3 regions of the Lysinibacillus sp. FSL R7-0073 genome follow, and region 1 is predicted to be linked to each of the others. Evidence: riboswitches for the same ligand, from Rfam matches in the RefSeq annotation. Region 1 holds a riboswitch; each other region holds the start of a gene.

Region 1 (3,282 bases):
AATACGTGGAGATGCCAATGAATTGTCTGCCATCATAACTACATCGGCACCTGCCTCATATAGTTGTTTGGCCCCTTCAAGAAATCCGTCTATTTCTAAGTGTCTAGGTGTATCCAACTCTACGATGACCGAGCGTTCACGCTTTACTTTTTCATGAAGTGGTTCAAATTTAGCTGGCTCGGCATCACGAACAATCTCAATCTTTGCAGGCTTCGCATGCTTTTCACTAACTGGTGATAGCTCTTCTAAATACTTTTTTGCGGCTGCAATATGCTTTGGTGTCGTACCACAACAACCCCCAATTAGGCGAACACCCTGATCACGCAGTTCAACAGCAGCGCGACCAAAATAATCAGCCTCCGACTCATAAACAACACGCCCGTCCTCTAAATCTAATAGCGAAGCATTTGGATAGGCTGACATAAATGCCTTTTCCGGAAGTTCTACACCCTCAAACGCTTGAATCGTATGATATGGACCTAGACGGCAATTGACACCAACAATATCTGCACCAAGAATCTCTAACTCATGTAGCGCATGATTTAAAGACATACCATTTTGTAAAACACCAGGCTCATGCATAGATACTTGAGCAATTATCGGTATATTAGTTTTGGTGCGTAGCATTTTTAATGTCGCTGTTAATTCTTCAAAATCATAATAAGTTTCGAGTAAAAGGCCATCAGGATTTCCTGCAAGTAACACACTCGCCTGTTCTTCAACGGTCGCTAATATGTCATCTAAAGTTGCATCGCTTTTACGAATGCCACGAATTCCACCAATTGTTCCTAAAACAAATTGACCGCCATCTGCTGCAGCTCGCTTGGCAATAGTAATAGCTGCTTCATTAAATTGTTGGACACTTGATTCTAATCCATAGCGAGCTAATTTAATGGCATTGGCACCGTACGTATTCGTTTGAATAATATCAGCACCAGCTGCGATATATTCTCTATGAATCTTTTCAATTAATTCAGGTCTCTGAACATTCATTTCCTCATGACAATACTCCAATCCATAGCCATACAACACTGTGCCTATTGCACCATCTGCCGTCAATACATGTGTTTTTAATCTTTCAAGCAATCCCATAAAACTAGCCTCTCTTCCTCTATTTCTGTATAATAAAAAGCCTTCTTTTATATAAAAAGAAGGCTTTAACGACTCATCATTATTGTTCCTTCTCATCTTCGACTCAACGGTCTTCTGGATTTAGCACCTGACAAAAAGTTGGTTGCTGAAGCTTCAATGGGCCAGTCCCTCTGCTTCTCTTGATAAGAATTATTAAGTATGAATTTTTTAAATAATTAAAAGAATCATATCGTTTACAGACGAATGAGTCAAGACTATTTCACATAACAAAGAAATTTTTCGTTTAAAAACTTAGAAGTTGGATAGTTCTTCCGCAAGCTCTTCACCAATTTTTTTCCCATTTTGAATGCAAGCGCCGATACCTACTCCAAAATAAGAGCAACCCGCTATCGATAAATTCGGATAGTTTTCATTCAGCTCTAGTAGTAAACCTTGCAGCGCTTCCCGGTGAGCTAGGTCATATTTAGGCATTTGATCAATCCACTTTGTGACATTCACAACGGTAGGCTTTTCATCGATTCCTAGGCTTTTTCGAACATCTTCTAAAGCGATGGCTGCCAATTCTTCGTCAGTCATATTACGTAACTGCTCATACGCCGGATTAATACTCTTATAGAATAGGCGGACAAGTAGTTGATTGTTTTTCGATGTATGTTTCCACTTACGGCTCGTCCAAGTTGCTGCATTACAAGTGACATCAGAATTATGCGATACAATATAGCCTGTTCCATCCGCAGGTAAGTTTGCATCAGGCACATCAAAGCCTAGATAAATAGTAATGGCTGATGCTGTAGTAAACTGATCAAAATAATGTGTTAAAGAGTCATCCTGCAATATACTTTGAACCGCTTCATTCGGTAGCGCTAGAACAACATAATCTGCCTCAATTTTTTGTCCATTTGCTAGGGAAAGCAAATATTGGTTCCCCATTTTTTGGACATGATTTGTGGCTACCCCTTTAATGATGTCTACATCTGTTAATGTCTGTTCTAATCGCTCAATTAAAGAGGATAATCCATTTTGAAATGAAATAAATTTTTTATTAGCAGCTTTAACAAATTGCTCACGATTCGCATCAAAACCTTTTATGATACTTCCATAGTCATTTTTATAGTCAATTAAATACGGTAAAGTGGAAGCAATAGAAAGTTGATGTAAATCACCAGAATAGACACCTGCTAGAACAGGTGCAATTTGATTTTCTACTAGCTCTTCGCCAAGATAATAAGTTAAAAATTCCCCTATCGAGCTTTCTTTTGTAAAACCTGCATTGGGTAACGTTAAATCTTTTAAAGCTTCTTGTTTGGCCTGATCAGAGATAAGTGTGCTTTCCTCAAGAGATGCCAAACTCATAGGTATACCGAAAGTAGAATCCGCTGGAATGGCGTGCAGCTCGTTATTTGTATAAATATAGGATATACCTGTTTCGTTGTAAACGAGATGATCTTCAAAGTCTAGCTCTTGCACTAGCTCCATTACACCTTTATGGCGAGCTACAATAGAGTCAGCACCAGTTTCCATAATAAAACCTTGTTCATAGGCTGAATATAATTTGCCACCTAAATATGTATTTTTTTCTACGAGCACTAGCTGAACATCTAAATTTTTTTCCTTCATTTGACGCTGTAGATAATGCATTGTGCATAACCCAGTAATACCGCCACCTAATACAACAACTGTTTTCATAGTAAACCGCCCCTATTTTTAGTTCTGTCTACAGTATAAACTTATTTTCATTGAAAATTACGTTAAACCCTTTACAAATTTAGCAAAAATAGAGCTATCTCAACCGTGAGATAACTCTAAATCTAAAAATTATGCTTACTAAACACACATTATAATGAGTACTATAGTGTTTAATATAGCTACTAGTGATCTAGTTTTTTAAATTTTGGGCAAAGCTAGCTAATTTTTCTGCTGAGTTCGTTACTTCAGTAAAAGAAGTACCCAGCCCACTTAATATACCTGCGATTGCTTGTATTTTCGTCGCCATGCAATCATTTTGATCTTTTGCTTCTGTCATTGCCCCTACTATATTTGTAAATTGTCCTTCCGTGTGTAACATATTATCCTCACCAGATGCCACCTCATCTTGGATATGAATGAGAGATTGCTCTAATTTCCCTGTGCGTTCACTCGTTTTTTGCAACAATAATGCAACAGCGGTGACAGATTCCTTTGTTTGAATGG
Region 2 (3,282 bases), 1.5 Mb from region 1:
TATACTACCACCTCAAGATGCAGAATTTGCTGTACAGGAGAATGGTGAATTTGAATGGACATTACCAGACCGTCCTGATGTAAATAAAGATTACTGGACTGGAGATGCCAGTCTTGGCCTAAAGCCGGATGGTCACATCTATTCATTAACATACAGTCTTCATGAAAATCAATTTATACGGGAGGTAAATATACTGTCTCCTGCAGAAATATATGAACGAATAAAGGAAGGCGATTTTCCTCAAATAAAGTATAACGCACTCGTACAGGAGGAAGACCTGATTATAAAAAAAGGAGACCAAATTGAGATTGAATCGATTGAGCTTTCGTATATGTATGATACAAAAGGATTCTATCAGCCCATATACAATGTTTCTGGCAAGTTCAACGACAATGATTGGTTTACTTTAATTCAGGCAAGAAAGTAACAGCTCGTTCCAAATACTTAAGCAAAGCCCAGGCTTCAATTAATAGAGCAACTGGGCTTTTTTATTTTCGACTGTAAGGGGCTTCGATGACGAAAAATCAAATCTATGAGCGTGAACAATTAGAAATGTTAACGAATGATCAATTAGGTTTAGAGAGCATCTATCTTCAAAGAGTATGTTGAATTTGGTAGTATATTACCAAATACTAAAAATGACAAAAGTCATCGAGAGTGAACTTCTCAACGGCTTTTGTCTACAGTCTGAAAATAAAGTTTAGGCTTTCTTTTTTTTCGGGTATCCAATGAGTATCGCTATCACACCACAAATACCAATAAGAATTGGATAGAAAGAGTACGGCAAGATACTAACTGGCGATATTTTAGCTACGCTTGCGGCTACAAGGAATTGGGCTCCGTATGGGAGAAGACCTTGGACTGTACAGGAGAAAATATCTAAAATACTTGCGGACTTTCTCGGCTCAATCTCATACTGGTCAGCAATATTTTTGGCAAGCGGCCCGGCAATTAAAATAGCAATTGTATTATTAGCCGTAGATAAATTAGTTAGACCCACAAGACCAGCTATACCAAATTCAGCACCCTTCTGCGATTTAATCCTGCGCGTTGCAAGACGGAGCAAAAAGTCAATTCCACCATTAAATTTAATAACCTCCACCATTCCAGCTATTAATATAGCTAGAAAGGCGATTTCATACATCCCTTCCATTCCTTCGCCAATCTTTTGTATAAGGCTCATTATGTGATAGCTGCCATCTGCTAAGCCAACAGCACCGGCGAGAATAATCCCTAATGCAAGAACGAGGAAAACATTCATTCCAGATAACGCTAAAATAATAACTAAAACATAGGGAATAATTTTTATCCAATTATAGCTTAGATGCTCTACTTGAGCTGCTTCCCCGGATGTCATAAACCCTAAAATAATGCTTGTGATAATAGCTGCCGGCAATACAATCCAAAAATTGACCTTAAATTTGTCCTTCATTTGCGCGCCTTGTGAACGAACGGCAGTAATAGTAGTATCTGAAATAAAAGATAAATTATCACCAAACATCGAACCGCCTACAACCGCTGCCATCACTAAAGCAATAGATAGCTCCGTAAGATCGCTTATCCCAACTCCAATTGGCGCCAGCGCAACAATCGTCCCCACTGATGTACCCATGGATAGAGAGATGAAACAGGCAATGATGAATAAACCTACGATAAGCAGGTTTTGCGGAATAATCGATAAAGCAAAGTTAACAGTGGAATCTACGGCCCCCATCCCCTTCGCTACCTCTGAAAATGCCCCTGCTAATAGAAAAATAATAACCATCAGCATGACATTTAAATTTCCCGCACCTTGGCAAAAAATATCAACCTTTCGGGAAAACGATTCTTTTCGATTCATCGCTAGAGCTACAGCACCCGAAATGCTGATGGCTACAATGACAGGGAACGCATAAAAATCACCCATTATAACCCCTGAACCAATAAATAAAATCATAAAAACAACAAATGGGATTAGCGCCCATGGATTCTCTTTCTTCATTGTCTACCTCCAAAAATTAAAAATCAGCCATGTTTTTTATTTTTTCACCATAAAAAAGGCCTCATCTTGAAATAACAAGAAGAGGCCTTATATTTAAAACGCTCCTCTTATCTATCAAGAACATTGCTTGCTGGATTTGGCACAGTAACTTAATAGTTCCGCTGCCGAGATTTCATCGGGCCAGTCCCTCCATCTCTCTTGATAAGAAGAAAAAATATTATTTTTGACACAATATTAAAATACTAAAATAAAATATCCATAATTGCAACATGTTTTTAATTAGAAAAAATTCTCAGAATTATCATCAAGTGCGGAATTCAACTTTTTAGACTAATAATACGAAGCTTTGAATGGACACATAAACCGAAAAGATAAATACCCCGACTAGAAACCAACCATATAATTTTCTCTCTCGCCGAAATTCATTAATTCCTAATGTTAACATAAATAAACCTAGAAAAAGGATCATTAAAAAGTTTAGCCGATAATCATGTGGCATAAGTCCGTAAATGGAAAGCGTGATGCCTATCATTGATAAAATAATTTGTACTGTTTTTAACAAAATAATCCCCCTTTTTGCTTGAACGAATACTATCAATTATCTAACCTTTTTTGAATAAACAAATTCTATGATGGGTGAGATGACAAATGTAAGCCCAACAACTAAGATCAAGGGATATTTTTCATGTCATTTAAATCATGCTTTGCCTTTTAACCTTCCAAGCTTTCCGAGATACGTTTGCGCCTAAAAAGCTAAATTTACATGGAGAAGCGATTGAAAAGACATCATTATGGGCCTATTTTTTTACAGGTGTTTGGTTAGTAGTTTCTGCACCAACTGCAATCGTTTGGTTCGCAATGGTTGGTGGCAGTGTAGCATGTACAACTATTGGACATTCAGCTACTGAAAGCTTACTTCCCTTCTTCTTCGGATTTATCACCGTTTCAATCCTTTGGGGGCTAATCCTTTCATATTTAAGTAGCATAGGTGGTAAAATAATGGGGAAAAGGCTTATGTAAATATGTTCGTTTATTTCAGGATTACTCTTTTTGTACGTTACTTTTTATGTATTCTGGAATGGTTTTGAAAAACCTATGTTTTTAATGTTGGTGGCAGAGAAAAAATAAGCGCTTATCCGTGTGTTTATATCTGTCACATTAGCACATTTCATTGCATGATGCCTGCCAAATACTAGTAGTGGTGGTAGAGGGCTAGATTACCCCATAAATTAATTCTCTTAAAATCTCATAAAACAAAAAACCAGATGCCCCTCATAGAAGAGCGCCTGGTTTTATTGTGA
Region 3 (3,282 bases), 1.7 Mb from region 1:
CAATCAAGATAATCAGACTAACAATGCTAATACAGATAGCACTCAGGATGATCAGGAAAAAACAGATAATCCAGTTTCTACTCAAAACAATCAAGATAAATCTGCTACGACGAATTCCAACCAAGTGATTCAGTCTGAAGCTGGCAACGCTACATCCAAACAGGACGATCAGGCGACACCAGATAAAACGAGTTCTGACAAGAAAAATCTAGAATAACAAAGTCTAATTCCTTCAGCTGCTTAGAGAAGAAATTAGACTTTTCCATTGTTATTTAAATATGATATTCAATTTCGTCCACAAAATCCCATTCATATGGTGTCTCTTGGTATACGTAGTAGTTCAACCAGTTGGAGAACAATAAATGCGTATGGGCACGCCATGTATTCATCGGTGCCTTTGCCGGATCATCATTTGGGAAGTAGTTTACTGGAACGTCTATATGGATGCCTTTGGCAACATCGCGACTGTATTCATCGGCTAATGTTGTCGCATCATATTCTAAATGACCTGTAATCATAATGTTTTTATTATCTTTAGATTGCACGATAAATACACCCGCATCCTCTGAATAGGATAATAAGCGTAACTCTGGGTGATTGCGAACCTCGTCAATTGAGACAGATGTATAGCGAGAATGAGGGGCTGTAAATAAATCACTAAAGCCTCGTACTAAATCCACTGTTAAATCAGTAATCACATGAGAATAAACGCCGGAGCATTTGGCAGAAAGCTCGACCTTTCCAATCCCATAATGATGATATAACGCAGCCTGTGCCCCCCAACATATATGTAGCACAGATGTCACATTCTTTTTAGACCAATCCATAATTTCAGAAATTTCCTGCCAATAGTTAACCTCTTCAAACGGCATTTTTTCTACTGGTGCGCCAGTAATAATCATACCATCATAGCGTCGATGACGAATTTGGTTAAACGTTGTGTAGAATAATTGTAAATGAGATTTACTCACATTTTTAGATTCATGAGTAGCCGTGTTTAAAAAAGTAATATTCACCTGTAAGGGTGTATTTCCCAGTAATCGTAGTAATTGTAGCTCAGTTTTTTCTTTTTCGGGCATCAAATTTAAGATTAATATATTTAATGGACGTATTTGCTGTGTTCTCGCACGGTCCTCTTCCATTACGAAGATTTTTTCCTCACGTAAATGTTCTCCAGCAGGTAAATTTTTCGGAATATTAATTGGCATCTGGCGTTCCCCTCTCTTTTTTTGCTCCTTTTTCTAAAAATTAAAAAATCCTCCACATTCCATATGAGATAGAATGAGAAGGATTTTTTTCACGTTCACTCTTATCTCTCAAAGGAAAAACCTTTGCTGGAATTAGCACCTTTCTAACACTTGTTAGAGGTTGCTGAAGCGTCATCGGGCCAAATCCCTCTGCTTCTCTTGATAAGATTATTTAATTATCTTGAATTGTAACATGGACTAGTTAGAATATCAATAATTCATAGAATATTTTGTTATTCCTATGCATGTTCTCCATTCATTTGTTAAACACTAAGCTTGCTGTATATGGTTATTCCACATGAAATTTTATGGTAAACATGCCGCTATTATGTTACCATATATCTTTAGTAATAGAGAGGAACGTGAATACTTTGATTAATATTGAATTTCCAAAACCAGATGTAGTCATTCGCCAACGCGAACAAGATGTAAAACCAGGTGATGTCCCAATTACACCATACTTTGGTTTCATCGACTTCCACAAAATCACACGTGATAAAGGCGGCATTTTCTTATTCTATAATGAAAAGAATGAGCTATTGTTTGTCGGCAAAGCACGTAAAATTCGCCAACGCATTAAAAAACATTTTGAAGACAATGTATCTCCGATGAAAAACTATCGTGACGAGGTCTTCAAAATTGAAGTCTATGAAGTAGAAGATCCTATGGAACGTGAAATTTATGAAACGTATGCGATTAATACGTTCCGCTCCAAATACAATGTAGATAAAGTATTTTATTAATATCAATAAAAACCGAAATCTCTTTTTTAGAGATTTCGGTTTTTTATTACATCATGGTAATACGATCTATCGGCATGCTTTTTCCGTTAATATATAAGCTCCGGGCTTTTGTTGATAGCATAGACATACGGTTGAGCTTCTTTCTTTTGCTCGCTTCCTTCCTTGAAATGAATGACTAACCGATCTTCATTTGCTGCCGCGCTTGCTAGCACATTTCCTTTCGAAAACATGACAAGATAGTACGTCACGTTATCTTCATACAATAACTGAATTCTGTCTTTAGCTATAATATGTTGTTGGATATGGTCAGGAACGATTGTTAACTCCTGAATCTTAGGAGAAACCGGCAGCGGTGCAGAATCACATCCGCCAATTAAAAATAAACAAAATAATACTGGCAACATCCATTTTTTCAAGATGCTCCCCTTCCCTTATAGCTACTCTAAGAAAAATGCTTTACGTTCTTTAGCAATCCAGTCCTCAAGCTCTTTATCATCACGCTTCACTAGTCGATTGATAAGAACATCATGCCAAATATAATCCTCTAATAAATAAATATGCACTGGATCATTCGTTATAAAAGCTGTTTCCTGGTTCGACGGCGAGTGACCATAAATCATTTCTTGTCCATCAACCGATAAAATAAACCAATGAGGTGTAGAAGTCTTTCTCGTATAGTGAGTGGCTCTGTGCTGATCGATAGATGCCAGATGTTCTCCGACATATAAGGTAATGCCATGCACCTCCAAATGCTGTGATACCTCTTCGATATCCTCGCGTAAGGCATCGTACATATCCTCCCACATCGATAGGATAACTTTTGTCTCTGCTTTTTTTAATAAGGTTTGACAATAATTGAGGATCGTCTGCTTCCCTTTTAGCATTAACACTTTAGGTTCCGCTTCTTGTTCTTTCGTTTCTAATTTTTCTAATTGATCACTAATCGACGTAAAATTCGATTGCCAGCGCTGTTGAATTTGCTGCAAAAACATCTCGACAGGAATGGAAGAATACGTCGTTTGATCCGCCGTTTCCTCTTTCAAAACGAATCCCTTCTCAACAAGACCATTTAATATGTCATAGATTCTAGCTCTTGGAATTCCAGAGTTTTTGCTAACTTGGTAGGCACTGACATGACTATTTTGTACGAGCGCTGTATAGGCCTTTGCCTCATATTCTGTCAATCCCAGTTCTTTTAATTGGGCGATTAATTCATTCATATCATCCCTCCATATTTTTATTATAGGCTACTGTTGTGAACATTTGCCAATGAAAAAATTAGACTTTACAGC

What was found. Region 1 has a riboswitch for S-adenosylmethionine ahead of MKY88_RS21120 (bifunctional homocysteine S-methyltransferase/methylenetetrahydrofolate reductase). Riboswitches for the same ligand answer to the same signal wherever they lie in the genome.
Region 2: another riboswitch for S-adenosylmethionine. It lies ahead of MKY88_RS13550 (Na+/H+ antiporter NhaC family protein); the one in region 1 lies ahead of MKY88_RS21120 (bifunctional homocysteine S-methyltransferase/methylenetetrahydrofolate reductase).
Region 3: another riboswitch for S-adenosylmethionine. It lies ahead of metA (homoserine O-acetyltransferase MetA); the one in region 1 lies ahead of MKY88_RS21120 (bifunctional homocysteine S-methyltransferase/methylenetetrahydrofolate reductase).

Annotation. Positions count from the first base shown of each region.
Region 1 is NZ_JBBPAS010000001.1:4,201,454-4,204,735, forward strand. It holds gene MKY88_RS21120 (bifunctional homocysteine S-methyltransferase/methylenetetrahydrofolate reductase) at 1-1,092, opposite strand, end outside; SAM riboswitch class I at 1,182-1,281, opposite strand; gene MKY88_RS21125 (protoporphyrinogen oxidase) at 1,384-2,778, opposite strand; gene MKY88_RS24675 (methyl-accepting chemotaxis protein) at 2,969-3,282, opposite strand, start outside.
Region 2 is NZ_JBBPAS010000001.1:2,717,748-2,721,029, forward strand. It holds gene MKY88_RS13545 (VanZ family protein) at 1-427, shown strand, start outside; gene MKY88_RS13550 (Na+/H+ antiporter NhaC family protein) at 701-1,981, opposite strand; SAM riboswitch class I at 2,086-2,189, opposite strand; gene MKY88_RS13555 (DUF3953 domain-containing protein) at 2,307-2,543, opposite strand; gene MKY88_RS24625 (LysE family transporter) at 2,681-3,001, shown strand.
Region 3 is NZ_JBBPAS010000001.1:2,551,003-2,554,284, forward strand. It holds gene MKY88_RS12585 (GerAB/ArcD/ProY family transporter) at 1-217, shown strand, start outside; gene metA (homoserine O-acetyltransferase MetA) at 273-1,208, opposite strand; SAM riboswitch class I at 1,307-1,416, opposite strand; gene MKY88_RS12595 (nucleotide excision repair endonuclease) at 1,619-1,990, shown strand; gene MKY88_RS12600 (hypothetical protein) at 2,077-2,406, opposite strand; gene MKY88_RS12605 (TrmB family transcriptional regulator) at 2,428-3,210, opposite strand.